DNA from 4 places in the Streptomyces sp. NPDC048191 genome. Region 2 is predicted to be linked to each of the others. Evidence: riboswitches for the same ligand, from Rfam matches in the RefSeq annotation. Region 2 holds a riboswitch; each other region holds the start of a gene.
The links. Region 2 has a riboswitch for cobalamin ahead of AB0D93_RS30340 ((2Fe-2S) ferredoxin domain-containing protein). Riboswitches for the same ligand answer to the same signal wherever they lie in the genome.
Positions count from the first base shown of each region.

Region 1: it holds a riboswitch for cobalamin, as region 2 does, so the genes downstream of both, AB0D93_RS39620 (HoxN/HupN/NixA family nickel/cobalt transporter) here and AB0D93_RS30340 ((2Fe-2S) ferredoxin domain-containing protein) in region 2, are expected to answer to the same signal.
Region 3: it holds a riboswitch for cobalamin, as region 2 does, so the genes downstream of both, AB0D93_RS03290 (cobalamin biosynthesis protein) here and AB0D93_RS30340 ((2Fe-2S) ferredoxin domain-containing protein) in region 2, are expected to answer to the same signal.
Region 4: it holds a riboswitch for cobalamin, as region 2 does, so the genes downstream of both, AB0D93_RS14625 (ribonucleoside-diphosphate reductase subunit alpha) here and AB0D93_RS30340 ((2Fe-2S) ferredoxin domain-containing protein) in region 2, are expected to answer to the same signal.

Region 1 covers NZ_JBEZMO010000049.1:22,878-27,060, forward strand. Annotated here, with positions in the region: gene AB0D93_RS39605 (hypothetical protein) at 1-332, shown strand, start outside; gene AB0D93_RS39610 (hypothetical protein) at 479-1,186, shown strand; gene AB0D93_RS39615 (metalloregulator ArsR/SmtB family transcription factor) at 1,393-1,800, opposite strand; cobalamin riboswitch at 1,881-2,070, shown strand; gene AB0D93_RS39620 (HoxN/HupN/NixA family nickel/cobalt transporter) at 2,097-3,203, shown strand; gene AB0D93_RS39625 (DeoR/GlpR family DNA-binding transcription regulator) at 3,948-4,183, shown strand, end outside.
Region 2 covers NZ_JBEZMO010000023.1:104,799-108,981, forward strand. Annotated here, with positions in the region: gene AB0D93_RS30330 (histidine kinase) at 1-342, shown strand, start outside; gene AB0D93_RS30335 (isoprenylcysteine carboxylmethyltransferase family protein) at 495-1,151, shown strand; cobalamin riboswitch at 1,400-1,523, shown strand; gene AB0D93_RS30340 ((2Fe-2S) ferredoxin domain-containing protein) at 1,584-1,985, shown strand; partial or broken gene AB0D93_RS30345 (acyl-CoA dehydrogenase) at 1,991-2,126, shown strand; gene AB0D93_RS30350 (enoyl-CoA hydratase/isomerase family protein) at 2,123-3,199, shown strand; cobalamin riboswitch at 3,367-3,504, shown strand; gene AB0D93_RS30355 (CbtB-domain containing protein) at 3,539-3,760, shown strand; gene AB0D93_RS30360 (CbtA family protein) at 3,782-4,183, shown strand, end outside.
Region 3 covers NZ_JBEZMO010000002.1:60,484-64,666, forward strand. Annotated here, with positions in the region: gene AB0D93_RS03280 (inorganic phosphate transporter) at 123-1,373, shown strand; gene AB0D93_RS03285 (hypothetical protein) at 1,409-1,636, shown strand; cobalamin riboswitch at 1,782-1,924, shown strand; gene AB0D93_RS03290 (cobalamin biosynthesis protein) at 2,022-2,966, shown strand; gene AB0D93_RS03295 (cobyric acid synthase) at 2,963-4,183, shown strand, end outside.
Region 4 covers NZ_JBEZMO010000007.1:169,781-173,963, forward strand. Annotated here, with positions in the region: gene AB0D93_RS14625 (ribonucleoside-diphosphate reductase subunit alpha) at 1-1,985, opposite strand, end outside; cobalamin riboswitch at 2,112-2,254, opposite strand; gene AB0D93_RS14630 (GNAT family N-acetyltransferase) at 2,290-2,796, opposite strand; gene mctP (monocarboxylate uptake permease MctP) at 2,871-4,183, opposite strand, start outside.

The DNA.
Region 1 (4,183 bases), on a different contig from region 2:
CGGCACTACTGGCCATCCCGAACACCACCGCGTACGCAGGAGACTTCGGCCTCCTGGAGGTCACACCGAACCCCGCCTATCCGGGCAGTACGGTCAACCTCAACAGCTCGGAATGCGGCAGCAACAGCTCGGCCATCGTCTATGCCCAGGTGCTCGACGCCGGGACGGTGCGTCTGACGTCCCGGGGCCAGACCCACCCGGAGGACGTCCAGGGCACACTGCGGATCCCGAACTCCGTCCCGCCGGCCTCCTATGCCCTGGGCGGGAAGTGCGCCAACGGCCGCAAGCTGGACGCCACCCTCGAAATCAAAACCCGGAACCGAATTCCGTGACACCACCCGCTTGGGGGGATGACGACCGCGGAGTCCGCAGGAAAAGAGTCCTCGTCCTGGCTGGGTTTGTTGCCGCTGGATCTCCCGAGGACCGGAAGTGACGCTCACGTGTGTCCCCGCAGCCAACACGAACGGGAGTTTGAAAAATGGACAACAAACTCAGGAAAATCGGTGTCGCAGTGACGGCCACCTCCTGCCTGGTGGCGGGCGCCTGGGCCATGGCGGAAACAGACGCCGGTGCGGCGACGAAGGCACCCGATCGCGCGCCCAGCGCCAAGGTCATCAAGTGCTACCGGACGCACAAGGAACCGAAGGCGATCCATTGCTACGAGGTCAAGAAGCGACACGCACGCCACAACGGCCGTGACGTCATCGTGATCGTCCTCGTGCGGGTTCCCATACCGAAGAACCCGCCGGCCATCATCGTCGTACCGTCACTGCCCCGTCCGACCGAGACATCACCGGCGCCGGCCACGAGTCCGCCCGAGACCGGCCCCACGCCGCAACAGCCGAGCCCCACCGCGACGGAGACCGGTTCGCCCACCGCGACGGAGACCGGTTCGCCCACCGCGACGGAGACCGGTTCGCCCACCGCGACGGAGACCGGGTCCCCCACCGCGACGGAGACCGGAACCCCCACCGCAACGGACAACGGAACTCCCACCGCAACGGACAACGGAGCCCCCACCGCGACGGACACCGGGGCCCCCACCGCAACCGACAACGGAGGCACGGACACCGGAGCACCCGCCGCAACGGACAACGGAGGAACCGACACCGGGGGCTCGGACACCGGAGGCTCAGACACAGGAGGCTCGGACACCGGAGGCTCGGACACCGGAGACGGCAGCTGACCCCATCGCGGGACCCTGCCCGGACCTGTAGGGCGTAGCGCCTGTTCCAGGTCCGGGCAGCGGTGTGCTGCAAGCCCCTGGGACAGCGGCCTCTGGGGCGGCCGAGTTGGCGCCGGCGCCCGATCGTGGGCTCGGCCGACTTCGTGTGCAACCGCCGCGGTTGGTCCTGCGGACGGCTCGCCGCGACTGCGCGCAGCTACGGGTCCTCACTGTCCTCCCGTGCTACTCGCTCCTCCTGACGGCGTGCTGCCGACGTTCGTATCGCGTGACGCGCAGTGTTCCAGCAAAGCTGAGATCGGGCCGTCGATGAGCCGGTAGCGCACGATTCGGCCATCCTTCTCGCCCTGGACGATGCCGGCGGTCCGCAACAGGCGCAGGGCCTGGGACACGGCCGTGTCCCGCATGCCGGTGGCGACGGCCAGGTCGGAGACGGCGATGGCGCCCGCCTCATGGAGAGCCAGCAGCAGGGACAGGCGCCCGGGATCGGAGAGCAGAGAGAAGCGGTCGGCCCAAGCGCGCACGCGTTCGGGCGCGCCGACAGCGGCGATGGCATCGCAGACCCGATGGTCGTCGATGATCCGCTGCCCGGCACGTTCCGCGGGGACGAGATGCATGCCCTCATCATCGCAGTCGCCGGCGCTCCAGCCGGACACCTGATCAGTTGTGCAATCTTGCAGCCTCCGTCTTCAGCCTTCTAGGGTGGGCGGGTCGTGGTGTTCGGGAAGACCGGTGACAGCCCCTCAAAGGCTCAGTCCGGAGCGGCCCTCGCCACTGTGATCGGGGAGTTCCCACCCATGCATTGCCACTGGCCTCACGGCTGGGAAGGCAGGGGCGGGCACGATGACCCGTCAGCCAGGAGACCGGCCACGACAGCACGAGACTGATCCACGAGGTGCTGGAGCGTGACTGTATGACCGTGTCCCGAGGCGTGCCCGAAACCGACGCCCCTTCCTTCCGCTGGCGCCGTGAGGACACCCTCCGCACGGCCGGCCTCCTGGGCGTGATCGTCGCTCTGCACGTCGTGGCTTTCGGGATCCTCTTCCTGCTCGTGGTCCCGCACCACTACGAGGTCGGCTCCAAGGCGTTCGGAGTGGGGCTGGGCATCACGGCCTACACCCTTGGTATGCGGCACGCGTTCGACGCCGACCACATCGCCGCGATCGACAACACCACCCGCAAGCTGATGGCCGACGGTCAGCGTCCGGTGTCGGTGGGCTTCTGGTTCGCGCTCGGGCACTCCAGCGTGGTGGTCGTCATGGCCGTGCTGGTCGCCGGCGGCGCCAAGCTCGCGGGCACGCTGATGAACGACGGCTCGCGAACCCACCAAGTCCTCGGTACCGTGGGCACCACGGTCTCCGGAAGTTTCCTGTATCTCATCGCCGCCCTCAATCTGGTCGCGCTGTTCGGAATCATGCGCGTCTTCAGGGCGATGCGCGTCGGCCGCTACGACGAGGCCGAGCTGCAGGCCCACCTCGAGTCGCGCGGCTTCATGAACCGTCTCCTCGGCCGGCTCACCAAGTCCATTCGCCGGCCCGGCCAGATGTTCCCGCTCGGCTTCCTCTTCGGCATCGGCTTCGACACCACCACCGAGGTGCTGCTCCTCGCCCTGGCCGGCAACGGCGCCGCCGCCGGACTGCCCTGGTACGCGGTGGTGTGCCTGCCGCTGCTCTTCGCCGCCGGCATGAGCCTGTTCGACACCCTCGACGGCACCTTCATGAACTTCGCCTACCAGTGGGCCTTCTCCAACCCCGTCCGCAAGGTCTTCTACAACCTCACCATCACCGGCCTGTCGATCGTGGTGGCCTTCTTCGTCGGCACCATCGAGCTGGTCGGCGTGCTGCACGACAAGCTCGGCCTGGACGACGGTGTCACCGGCTGGATCGCGGACCTGAACCTGGACAACGTCGGCTACGTCATCGTCGGCCTGTTCGTGGTGGTCTGGGCCATGGCCATCGCGTACTGGCGCCTCGCCAAGGTCGAGGACCGCTGGAACGCCCGGACCGCTGACGCCGGCTGACCGAGGAGCACCCGACGGCTCGGCCAGGAGTCGGCGCCGGCTGCCCAGGAGCAGGTGCCTTCGTCCTGGAGCGCCGGCCGGATGAGGAGGCCGCCACGCAGGCAGGCGACCGGGCGGCCGTCGCCGGGGGGCGGCCGCGCCGCCCCCGCTGTCACCGGCGGGGAGGTGCCCCAGCGGGTACGGGCCCTGCTTGGCGCCGCCTCCTGCGCGCCGAAGTCTGCCCTGGCCGGCCGGTGCCCTGCTGCCGGGCACGTGCTGCGTTCGCCGTCGACTCACGTTGCAGACCCGGGCCGACGGCAGCGGTACGTACGCCACCGGCCGCTCTCCCCCTCCGCAGTCCCCAGGACTGGGAACACCCGCCTCGGACGAGCCCACCCGACACCGTCTCCAACTCGCCGATATGCGCCTGATGAACACGCGGCGCCAACACCGGCCCGCTCCGCGGACACGTCGTGCGGAGCGGGCCCTCGCGGTTCGCGGACCTCTTGCCGGGCCCGTGATCATTGGCAGCCGCACTTCGCCGTCCGCCCGAACCGGGCACTGCAGGCGGCCCACACGGGCACCGGCAAACGGGCAAAACTCACTGCGGGCGCCCTGACCTGGGGATTCACTCAATCACTCCAGGCATCATCGGGCGGTTTCAGGCCCATTGTGGGCGGGTTTGCTGCAAAAGGCGATTGGTATAAATGTGCGGCAAGACCGGGCGCGCCGTGCCCGGACCGGGTATGGAAGGCGAGGTGAGCGATGAACGCCGAGGAGCGTCAGAGCCGGATTCTCGCGCTCGCCCGTCACCAGGGGCGTGTCGAGGTCACCACCACGGCCGTCGATCTGGCTGTCGCGCCGGAGACCATCCGTCGTGACCTCAGCGTCCTGGAACGCAGGGGCCTGCTCCGCCGCACCTACGGCGGCGCCTACCCCGTGGAGGGCGCGGGCTTCGAGACGGGCCTCCCCGAACGAGAGGCCCTGCACGTCAAGGACAA
Region 2 (4,183 bases):
TTCCTCTGCCTGCAGCCCCTCGTCGAGAACGCCCTCAAACACGGCCTGGAGGAGTCCGTGGAGCGCATCGGCGTCACGATCATCGCCGAGGACGAGGGCACCGAGGCCCGGGTCGTCATCGAGGACGACGGCATCGGCATGGAACCGGAACGCCTGCGCGCGATCCTGCGCGGCACGGCCGGCCCCGCCACCGGCATCGGCCTGAGCAACGTCGACCGCCGGCTGCGCCAGGTCTACGGCGACGACCACGGCCTGGTCATCGAGACGGGCGTCGGGGCGGGCACGAAGATCACGCTCCGCGTCCCGAAGTTCCGCCCGGGCATCCAGGCCCCACCACCCTGACCCCGGCCGTCAGCCATCGGCCGGCGGCGCCGCACGGCCCGTGGGCTGCCAGGGGAAGCGGGGTCTCCACCCGTGGTCGGAGGCAGGTGGAGAGCTCTCCATCGACCCGTGGGTGGTGGTGATCCACTGTCTGCGCGGAGCACCCTTGGGGCATGGGCACCCTCCACTCGGCTCTCGTAGCGATCACCGTCGTCTGCATGGTCGTCTTCGTCGCGGCCTGGATCGCGGGCGCCGTCTACTTCGGCGTGAAGAGCGAGAGAGGCGCGCGCGGCTGGGCGCGCGGACTGCGGCGCACGCTGCCGCGCCGGCTGCTGCTGGTCGCGGGCGCCTACGTGTTCTCGGTCCTGCTCGACCACACCCGTGGCTTCTGGAGTCACCTGCGGTACTGGCAGCCCGAGCTGGCGGTGGCGGGCGCCCTGCTCGCCGTGGCGTCGACGGGCCTGCTGCTGTGGGCCCGCTGGGTCCTGGGCACGATGTGGGCCAGCGTCCCGACGGTCCAGGAACACCATGAGCTGCGCACGGACGGGCCCTACCGGCTGGTCCGCCACCCCATCTACACCGGACTGCTCGGCTTGGTCATCGGCGCCATGCTGGCCTGCGGCTTCGGTGTCTGGACGGCCGTGCTCGTGGTCGCCGTGCCCTGGCTGCTGCGGCGGGTCCGCGTCGAGGACGCTCTGATGGCCGAGCGGTTCGGCGTCTCGTACGAGGCCTACCGCGCCGATGTCCCGGCACTGGTCCCCCGAATACGCCCCGCCCCCGCCAGTCCGGGCCCGCGCTCTGCCGGGAGCGGCTGGGGACCGAGGCGCTGACGGCGCACGGCGCCGATCCCCGCCGGGCGCCGGGTTCGCGGCCGCGTCGTGATGGCCGTCGCGGGCGCCATCGCCATGTGCCGCGCGCCGAGCGCAGCACGGAGCCGCTCGACCGGGTCGCCCGGCGAATGGGAACGCCGATCGCCGGCACACTCGGCCACAGCAGGTCCGGGCGCGGGCGGTGGCCGTCCCCATGACGCCCCGACCGGTGGTGGCATGATGATCGTCGACATGGGCGACGGCGGTCCGAGGAAGCCGGTGCGAGTCCGGCGCGGTCCCGCCACTGTGACCGGTGAGCGAGTCCCGGCAGGCCACCGCCCCCGACCGGGGTGGGAAGGCGGGGCGAGCGACGACCCGGGAGCCAGGAGACTCACGCGGTCGCCTCCTCGACGGACACCGGGGCGGATCTCCCCGGGAGGGGAGTGACGCGGCGTGCCCGAGCGGACGACGGCAGAGGCGGCGGACGAGCCCGGGGCGGGCAGCGGTGCGGCACCGTGCCGGGTCGTCGTGTGCCGGGACTGCTGCTGCGGCAGCCCCAAGGTGACCGGGGTCGACCACGCGGCGCAGACCGCACGCCTGCGGGCGGAGGTACCGGTGCGCGTCTCCGACTGCCTCGACGTGTGCGACCAGGCCAACGTCATCGTCGTACAGCCGTCCGCGGTGGGCCGGGCCGCCGGTGCGCGGCCGGTCTGGCTCGGGCTCGTCAACGATCCGGACGCGACCGAGGACATCGTCACCTGGGTGCGCTCCGGCGGCCCCGGCGTGGCTCCGCTCCCGGACATCCTCGACCTGTACGCGTTCACTCCACCTCGGCGCCGGGCGGATCCCCGCTGACCCCCGGCGGCCGCGGCCACCACGGCGGGCACGCCATCGAGAAGGATCGTCCGATACCCGTCTGTCCACCCCGTCCTGGAAGGAACCAACGAGATCATGTGCTTCATCGTGGCCCGCGGCCTGACGGAGGCGTCCGGATGACCGGCACCGACGACCCCGTCCTGTTCCACACCGCAGGCCGGGCCGCCCACATCACCCTCAACCGGCCCCGGGCCCTTAACGCCCTCACGCACGCCATGGTGCGCCGCATCGACGAGGCCCTCACCGCGTGGGAGCACGACCCGGCCGTGGAGACCGTCGTCATCACCGGTGCGGGGGAGCGCGGCCTGTGCGCCGGCGGCGACATCCGCGCCGTCCACGACGACGCCCGCGACGGCGACGGCACCGCCTCGGCCGCGTTCTGGCGCGACGAGTACCACCTCAACGCCCGTATCGCCCGCTACCCCAAGCCGTACGTCGCCGTCATGGACGGCATCGTGATGGGCGGCGGGGTCGGCGTCTCCGCGCACGCCAGCGTCCGTATCGTCACCGAACGCTCGCGGATCGCGATGCCCGAGACCGGTATCGGCTTCGTCCCCGACGTGGGCGGCACCCATCTCCTCGGCCTCGCCCCGGGCGAACTCGGCACCCACCTCGCCCTGACGGGAGCCCAGATCGGCGCCGCCGACGCCCTGTTGTGCGGACTCGCCGACCACTGCGTACCGTCCGCAGCCCTCGGCTCCCTCGTCGACGACCTGGCCGAGCTGCCCGTACCGGACGCCCTCGCGCGACACGTACGGCCGCCGTCCCCAGGGGAGTTGACCGCCCGACGGGAGTGGATCGACCCCTGTTACGCCGCCGACACCGTGGAGGGGATCGTCCACCGGCTGTTCGCCCACGGCGGCCCCGACGCCAAGGAGGCGGCCGAGACCCTGCTCGCCAAGTCGCCCACCGCGCTGAAGGTCACCCTGGCCGCGATCCGCCGCGCACGGCGCCTCGGGTCTCTGGAGCGGGTCCTCGACCAGGAGTACCGCGTCTCGTGCGCCGCTCTGAGCTCACCCGACCTGGTGGAGGGCGTCCGCGCCCAGATCATCGACAAGGACCGGTGTCCGCGTTGGTCCCCGGCGACGCTCGCCGAGGTCACCGACGCGGACGTGGCACGCTTCTTCGCCCCGCTCGGCGACCGTGAACTGGGACTCGCCGGGCCCGGTTCCGCCGCGGAGGCGGCATGGTGAACGCCCCCTGGTGCGCGCGCAGTTCGCCACCCGCCGGAACCGGGGCATGAGCGTCCGTACCGCCGGGCGGCCGCCGGAATCGCGCCACGGCCGACCCACTGGCCCGTACCGTCCCGCCTGGTGGGAGAGGAAGATCACGTCGGGCGGAGGCGGTCTTGGCCATGCGTGCGTCACGCGGTACGGTCGGTCCGATATCGACGACGGCGAAACGGAAGCCGGTGGGAATCCGGCACGGTCGCGCCACTGTATGCGGGACCCTCAGGGGGCCGTGAGTCAGACCCGTGGCCGTCGTCCTGTGCACCACCGAGATGGGACGCGAACTCCCGAGGAGGTCCTGCCATGGCGCAGACCGTCGCCCAGCCGACAGCCACCACCCCCGTCGTTCCCGCCAAGCTGCCGCTGAAGGCGATCGCTCCCTGGGCGGTCTTCTTCGGCGTCCTGATGCTGGTCCTGCTCTACTTCGTCGGCGCCGAGCAGGGCGCCACCTCCGTGGTCAACGGCACGGGCGTCCACGAGTGGGTGCACGACGCCCGCCATCTGCTCGGCTTCCCCTGCCACTGACGCGAGGGACGCCGCACCCCCATGAACTCCGCAACCGTACGGAACCTCCTCGTACGGGGCATGCTCGCCGGCCTCGCGGCAGGCGTGCTCGCCCTGGTCGTGGCGTACGTCCTCGGTGAGCCGAGCGTCGACAAGGCGATCGGCTTCGAGCAGGCCCACTCGCACGAGCACGAGATGGAAGTCGTCTCCCGCTCCCTGCAGTCCACCGCCGGCCTCGCCACCGGAGTCCTCGTCTACGGGGTCGCCTTCGGCGGCATCGCCGCACTCGCCTTCTGCTTCGCCCTCGGCCGCGTGGGCCGCTTCGGTCCGCGCGCGACGGCGCTGCTGCTGTCGGGCTGCGCCCTCCTCGCCGTGTACGTCGTGCCGTTCCTGAAGTACCCGGCCAATCCTCCCTCGATCGGCAACGCCGACACCATCGGCAAG
Region 3 (4,183 bases), on a different contig from region 2:
GAGCGAAGCGGAACCCCACCCCCTCCCTAATGACACCCCGAGGTCCGACTCAGTTCATCTTCCGTTCACCCAGGTTGCCTACGTTCGACCAGCCAATGACGCTCGAACGATTGCCTGGGTAAATGGAAAGCTTCTCGCTGATCCTCGCGATAGTGGTCGTAACCGCTCTCGCGTTCGATTTCACGAACGGTTTCCACGACACCGCCAACGCGATGGCCACCACCATCTCCACCGGCGCCCTGAAGCCCAAGATCGCGGTGGCCATGTCCGCCGGCCTCAATCTGGTGGGCGCGTTCCTCTCCGTCGAGGTCGCGAACACGATCTCCAAGGGTCTCGTCGACGAGACCGGCATCCGTCCCGAGGTCATCTTCGCCGCCCTGGTCGGCGCGATCCTCTGGAACCTGCTGACCTGGCTGGTGGGCCTGCCGTCCAGTTCCTCGCACGCCCTGATGGGCGGCCTGATCGGCGCCGCCGTCGCCTCCGCCGGTTTCGGCGCCGTGCACGGTGACGTACTGGTCACCAAGGTCATCCTCCCGGCGATCGCCGCGCCGGTGGTGGCGGGCCTCGCCTCGCTGCTGGCCACCCGGTTCTCCTACGGCATCGGCGGCAAGGCCGAGGGCGAGGCCACCCGCAAGGGCTACCGCGCCGGCCAGATCGCCTCCGCCGGCCTGGTCTCCCTCGCCCACGGCACCAACGACGCCCAGAAGACGATGGGCGTCATCACCCTCGCGCTGATCGCGGGCGGCGCCATCGCGCCGGGCTCGAACCCTCCCACCTGGGTGATCCTCTCCGCCGGCCTGGCCATCGCGCTCGGCACCTACATCGGCGGCTGGCGCATCATCCGCACCATGGGCAAGGGCCTGACCGAGCTGGAGCCGCGCCAGGGCTTCGCCGCCCAGACCAGCGCCGCGACCGCCATCCTCGCCTCCTCCCACCTGGGCTTCTCCCTGTCCACCACGCACGTCGTCTCCGGCTCGGTGATGGGCGCCGGCGTCGGCCGCAAGGGCGGGGTGGTCCGCTGGTCCACCGCGACCCGGATGGCCGTCGCCTGGGTGCTCACCCTCCCGGCCGCCGCGCTGGTCGGCGCGGGCGCCGAGTCCGTCACGGAACTCGGGGACTGGGGCACCGCCGTGGTCGCCGTCTTCCTCGTCGCCGCGAGCGCCACGATCTGGAAGATCTCCCGCCGTGAGGTCGTCGACCACACCAACGTCGTCGACGGCCCCGCGGAGCCGGCCGGCGTGGTCACCACCGCCATCGCCGCGGTGACCCCGCCCCCCGCCGGTCCGATCACGGAGGACCTGACGGCCACGATCGCCTCCCCGGCCGTCCCCGAATCCGCGCCCGAGGCCGTCCCGCCGGCCGCCACCGTCTGACCCCGGCCACCTCCGGTTCCCAAGGAAGCATCCCCATGAAGATCGACTGGTCGGCCATCGGCTCCGTCTTCGGCGTCAGCCTCGTGTTCACCGTGGCCCTGGTGACCCTGTTCACCCTGGGCGTCAACGGACTGGCCCGGCGCGAGAAGGCGGCGGCCCAGGGCAACTCCGCGGCACTCGCCGTGACCGGCGCCTACGTCTGCTTCGCCGCGTGCGCGGCGGCGGTGGCGTACGGCATCTACCTGATCGTCGCCAAGGCCTGACGGAGCACCGGACAGCAGGCACCGCGAAGGCTCCCCTCCACGCGTGACGGAGGGGAGCCTTCAGGCGTGCCCTGACGTCACGGACGTCCCCCACGATGTGGGGATCGGCACACTCTCCCCCCGCAGGTCAACGGCAAGTTGACGGCCGTTCCGGGTGCATGGTGGACTGCCCAGGCCATGTACGGCGACAGGAGAGGAAGCCGGTGTGAATCCGGCGCGGTCCCGCCACTGTCACCGGGGAAGAACCCCCGGGAGCCAGGAACTCTCACCGCCGAATCTCGTCGAACCAGGGCGCGGACACCCTGAGTGAGGACACCGATCGCCATGCCCGGCTGCCGAAGGACCCCTACCAGGCCCGCTGCTGTACTCACGGCCGGCTGAGCCGATGGGTGCCGCTCGCACTTATGCGTACGGCGCCGCCGCCGGCCTTCTCGGCGACCTGCTCCTCGGCGATCCCCGCCGCGGGCATCCGGTCGCCGCGTTCGGGCGTGCGGCCGCCGCCGTGGACCGCGCGTTGTGGCGCGACCACCGCGGCTGGGGCGCCCTGCACACGGTGGTGTGCGCCGGTGGCGCCGTCGCACTCGGCACCCTGGCCGCGCGCGCCGTACGCCCCTCCCCCACCGCCTCCGCCGCGCTGACCGCCGCCGCCACCTGGGCGGTCGTCGGCGGTACGTCGCTCGCCCGCGAGGCGCGTGCGGTCGGGCGTGCGCTGCAGGCCGGGGACGTCGCGGCGGCGCGGGCGCGGCTGCCGCATCTGTGCGGCCGGGACCCGCAGGCCCTGGACGCGGACGGGATCGCCCGGGCCGTGGTCGAGTCGGTCGCCGAGAACACCTCCGACGCCGTCGTGGGCGCGCTGGTGTGGGGCGCGGTGGCCGGGGTGCCGGGGCTGGTCGGCTTCCGCGCGGTCAACACCCTGGACGCGATGGTGGGTCACAAATCGCCCCGCTACGTGCGCTACGGCTGGGCCTCCGCCCGGCTCGACGACGTGGCCGGCTGGCCGGGGGCCCGGCTGACCGCCGTGCTCGCCGCGGCTGCCGGACCCGACCCGCGCGGTGCCCTGCGTGCCTGGCGGGCCGACGCCCGCAGGCACCCGAGCCCCAACGCGGGCCCCGTCGAAGCGTCGTTCGCGGGGGCGCTGGGGGTGCGGCTGGGCGGCACGCTGTCGTACGGCGGCCGGGTCGAGCACCGCCCCGTGCTCAACGGGGAGGCGGGCCGCGCCGTTCAGGTCACCGACATCGCCCGGGCCGTACGGCTCTCCCGCCGCGTCGGCCTGCTCGCGCTCGGCGTCACCCTCGCCGCGCGCCGACTCGTGAAGGGACGTGGGAAGTGAGCGGGGGTCTCCTCGTCGCCGGCACCACCTCCGACGCCGGCAAGAGCGTCGTGACGGCCGGGATCTGCCGGTGGCTGGTGCGCCAGGGCGTGAAGGTCGCGCCGTTCAAGGCGCAGAACATGTCGCTCAATTCGTTCGTGACCCGCGAAGGCGCGGAGATCGGGCGGGCGCAGGCCATGCAGGCCCAGGCCTGCCGGATCGAGCCGACCGCGCTGATGAACCCGGTGCTGCTCAAGCCGGGCGGCGAGCAGAGCAGTCAGGTGGTGCTGCTGGGCAGGCCGGTGGGCGAGCTGAGCGCGCGCGGGTACCACGGGGGACGGCAGCAGAAGCTCCTCGGCACGGTGCTGGACTGTCTGGCCGAGTTGCGGGGCACGTATGACGCGGTGATCTGTGAGGGGGCCGGCTCGCCCGCGGAGATCAATCTGCGGCGGACCGACATCGTGAACATGGGGATCGCGCGCCGTGCGCGGCTGCCCGTGCTGGTGGTCGGGGACATCGACCGCGGCGGCGTCTTCGCCTCCTTCTTCGGCACCGTCGCCCTGCTCTCGCCCGAGGACCAGGAACTGGTCGCCGGGTTCCTGGTGAACAAGTTCCGCGGCGATGTCAGCCTGCTGGAGCCCGGGTTGGACATGCTCCAGGGCCTGACCGGCCGGCCCACCTACGGCGTGCTGCCCTTCCGGCACGGGCTCGGCATCGACGAGGAGGACGGGATGGGGGTCCCCCCGCGCGAGCGAAGCCGAGCGTGGGAGAGGGACTCGCTGCGCGGCACGGTCCGCGAGTCGACCGTGAGTCCGCCGGCCGGCGAGGACGTGCTGCGGGTCGCCGTGTGCGCGATCCCCCTGATGTCCAACTTCACGGACGTGGACGCGCTGGCCGCCGAACCGGGGGTCGTGGTGCGGTTCGTGGACCGGCCGGAGGAACTGGCGGACGCGGACCTGGTGGTGGTTCCGGGGACACGCGGGACCGTACGGGCGCTGCGGTGGCTGCGCGAGCGCGGGCTCGCGGACGCCCTCGTGCGCAGGGCCGCCGAAGGACGCCCGGTCCTCGGCATCTGCGGTGGCTTCCAGATCCTCGGCGAGCGCATCGAGGACGAGGTCGAGTCCCGTGCCGGTACGGTCCCCGGGCTCGGTGTGCTGCCGGTGCGGGTGCGCTTCGCCCGCGAGAAGACCCTGACCCGGCCGTCCGGCGAGGCCCTCGGCGAACGGGTCGAGGGGTAC
Region 4 (4,183 bases), on a different contig from region 2:
GCCTCCCGGGTCCGCGCGTCCCACACGCCGAGGTTCTTCAGGTCCTGCACCAGGTAGGAGTTGACCTGCAGGAACTCGCCGGAGAGCGTCTCGCGCTTGAACAGGTTGGAGACCTGCGGCTCGATGCACTCGTACACGCCCGCGATGGAGGCGATGGTGGCCGTCGGGGCGATCGCGAGCAGCAGCGAGTTGCGCATGCCGACGGACGCGATGCGCGACCGCAGGGCGGCCCAGCGCTCCGGCCAGGCCGGCTCGACGCCGTAGTGGTCGGGGTGCAGCACACCCTGGGCCGTACGGGTCTTCTCCCAGGCCGGCAGCGGGCCGTTGCGCTCGGCGAGGTCGGCGGAGGCCTCGTACGCGGCGAGCATGATCCGCTCGGCGATCCGCGTGGACAGGGCCTCCGCCTCCGGCGAGTCGAAGGGCAGACGCAGCTTGAAGAAGACGTCCTGAAGACCCATCGCGCCGAGGCCGACGGGACGCCACTTGGCGTTCGACCGTCCCGCCTGCTCGGTCGGGTAGAAGTTGATGTCCACGACACGGTCGAGGAAGGTGACGGCGGTGCGGACGGTCTCGTCCAGCCGCTGCCAGTCGATGTCCCCGTCGGCCACGAAGGCACCGAGGTTCACCGAACCGAGGTTGCAGACCGCCGTCTCCCCGTCGTCCGTGACCTCCAGGATCTCCGTGCAGAGGTTGGAGGAGTGGACCACGTGGCCCGGCAGGGCCGTCTGGTTGGCGGTGCGGTTGGCGGCGTCCTTGAAGGTCATCCAGCCGTTGCCGGTCTGCGCGAGGGTGCGCATCATCCGGCCGTACAGCTCACGGGCCGGCATGGACTTCCTCGCCAGACCCGCCGCCTCGGCCTTGCGGTAGGCGGCGTCGAACTCCGCGCCCCACAGGTCCACCAGTTCCGGCACGTCCGCCGGGGAGAACAGCGACCACTGCTCGTCGGCGTTGACCCGGCGCATGAACTCGTCCGGGACCCAGTGCGCGAGGTTCAGGTTGTGCGTGCGGCGGGCGTCCTCACCGGTGTTGTCCCGCAGCTCCAGGAACTCCTCGACGTCGGAGTGCCAGGTCTCCAGGTAGACGGCCGCGGCACCCTTGCGCCGGCCGCCCTGGTTCACGGCCGCCACCGAGGCGTCCAGGGTCTTCAGGAACGGGACGATGCCGTTGGAGTGCCCGTTCGTGCCCCGGATCAGCGAACCGCGGCTGCGGATGCGGGAGTACGACAGACCGATGCCACCGGCGTGCTTGGAGAGCCGGGCGACCTGGTGGTAGCGGTCGTAGATGGAGTCCAGCTCGTCCAGCGGGGAGTCGAGGAGGTAGCAGGACGACATCTGGGGGTGCCGCGTGCCGGAGTTGAAGAGGGTGGGGGAGGAGGGGAGGTAGTCCAGGCGGCTCATCAGCCCGTAGAGCGCGGCGACTTCGTCGGCCGACCTGGTCGTGTCGTCCTCGGCCAGGCCGCTCGCCACGCGCAGCATGAAGTGCTGGGGCGTCTCGATGACCCTGCGGGTGATGGGGTGCCGCAGCAGGTAGCGGCTGTGCAGGGTGCGCAGGCCGAAGTAGCCGAAGCGGTCGTCGGCCCGCCGGTCGATCAGCGCGTCGAGCCGCTCGGCGTGCAGCCGCGCGAACTCGGCGGTCCGGTCCGCGATGAGCCCCTCGCGGTGCCCGACGGCCACGGACTCGGTGAAGGACGTCACGCCCTGCGAGGCGGCCTCGGCGCGGATGGAGACGGTCAGCAGCCGGGCGGCGAGCCGGGAGTAGGCGGGGTCGTCGGAGATGAGTCCGGCGGCGGCCTCCGTGGCCAGCTCGCGCAACTCCGCCTCGTCGGCCCGAGCGGACCGGCCGCGCAGCGCGGCGGCGGCGACCCGGCCGGGGTCGGCGTCGGGGAGGTCGGCGGTCAGCTCGGTCAGGGTCCGCAGCAGCGCGGCACCGGGACCGTCGGTCTCCAGGCCGCTGGCTGAAGCCGGATCTGCTGGCGCGATGGTCACGTGGGGCTCTCCCTCGCTCGGCACGGGGGCCTTGCGGAGGGCAGGGGGCAGCCACGAGCGCACACGGCGTCGCGTCCACCGGCCCACCCCACGAGGCCCGGACGTCGGAAGGCACCCGGGCCGGACGGCCGGGCGCGTGCTGCCGGCAGGTCCTCGGACTGACACAGGCGCGCGAACACGCGCAAGTACACCGTTGCGGGACAGTTCCGGATTCGCACCGGATTCCCCTGCGGCGACAGCGAGGTCGAGCATACATCTAGTGCCGGGCTGTCGTGTCACCCCCAGATGTTGTGTCGTGGCGGTGTCAGAGTGTCAACTCGTAGGTGAGCAGAGTGATGTGGTCCAGCTCGGGCAGCGGATTCCAGTCCCGCTCGGGTGTGCGAACGAAACCCAGCCGTTCGTAGATGCGGTGGGCGGCGTGCATCGTGCGCTGGGTGGACAGGACGACGGCCCGGCAGCCCTCGGTGGCTCGCGCCCGGTCGACGCAGGCCCGCACGAGGGCCTCACCGGCGCCCTGGCCGCGCGCGGCGCCGGCCACGGCCAGCATGCGGATCTCGGCCTCACGGGGGCGGGCGATGTCGGCCATGGGGCCGGGGGACGGGACGAAGGTGACGCCGCCGAGGAGGGTGTCGTTCCGCATGGCCACGAGCACGTCGGCCGCGGCGGCTCTCTTGGCCACGTCTCGCAGCTCGCCGAGGTACCGGTCGCTCTCGCCGAAGTCCAGGAGGCCGTCCTGGAGGTAGGCCTGGGCGGTGATCTCACCGAGGGTTTCGTACTGGCCGGGGTGCGCGGGCCGGATCACGATGTCCATGGCACCGAGTCTGCCGGAGGGGTACGACGACGGGCCGCCGGATTTTCCCCGGCGGCCCGTCGTACGACGGCTGCCTAGTGACCGGCGCCGGCCGTCGCAGGCGGAAGCTCCACCTGGACCCCCGGGTCGCCCGCGTCCGCCGTGTAGTCGTCCGGCCTGGTCTCGTCGAGGCCCTCGGGGGCCTTCAGCGCCTTCAGGACGAAGGTCAGGACCACGGTGACCACGACGTTCAGCACGAACGCCGTGAGGCCGATGTAGCCGATCTCGCCGATGCCCGGGATCTCCTTCGCCGAGCCGCCGAAGTGCTTCTGGGTCGGGGAGGCGACGCCGTACGCGGCGAACGTGCCGTACACCATGCCGACCGCCCAGCCCGCGAGCAGGGCCCAGCGGTGGAACCAGCGGGTGAACAGGCCGCCGACCAGCGCCGGGAAGGTCTGCAGGATCCAGATGCCGCCCAGCAGCTGGAAGTTGATGGCGACCGTCTTGTCCATGGTGAGGACGAAGACCAGCGCGCCGACCTTCACCAGCAGCGAGACGATCTTGGAGACCTGGGCCTCCTGCTTCGGTGTGGCGTCCGGCTTGATGAAGTCCCGGTAGATGTTGCGGGTGAAGAGGTTCGCCGCCGCGATCGACATGATCGCCGCCGGCACCAGCGCGCCGATGCCGATCGCCGCGAAGGCCACGCCCGCGAACCAGTCCGGGAACATGTCCTCGAACAGCTGCGGGATCGCCAGCTGCCCGTTGGTGACCTTGACCCCGGCCGCGATCGCCATGAAGCCCAGCAGGGCCAGCAGCCCCAGCATCAGGGAGTACAGCGGCAGGATCGTGGTGTTGCGGCGGATCACCTCACGGCTCTTGGAGGAGAGCGTCGCGGTGATCGAGTGCGGGTACATGAAGAGCGCCAGCGCGGAGCCCAGGGCCAGGGTGGCGTACGTCCACTGGCCCGCCTCGGGCGGCACGAGCGCGCCGCGCGGCTTGCCCGTCGCCGGGTTGACCTGGCTGAACGCGTGGCCCGCCTTGGCGAAGACGTCGTCGAAGCCGCCCAGCTTGATCGGGATGTAGATGATCGCCACCGCGATGACGATGTAGATCAGCGCGTCCTTGACGAAGGCGATCAGGGCGGGGGCCCGCAGCCCGGAGGAGTAGGTGTAGGCCGCCAGCACGCCGAAGGCGATCAGCAGCGGCAGGTCCTTCACGAACCAGTTGGTGTTGTCGCCGCCGCCGACGCCCATCACGTCCAGCACCGCCTGGATGCCGACCAGCTGGAGCGCGATGTAGGGCATCGTCGCCAGGATGCCGGTCAGCGCCACCGCCAGCGACAGGCCCCTGGAGCCGAAGCGGCCGCGGACGAAGTCGGAGGTGGTGACGTACCCGTGGCGGTGCGAGA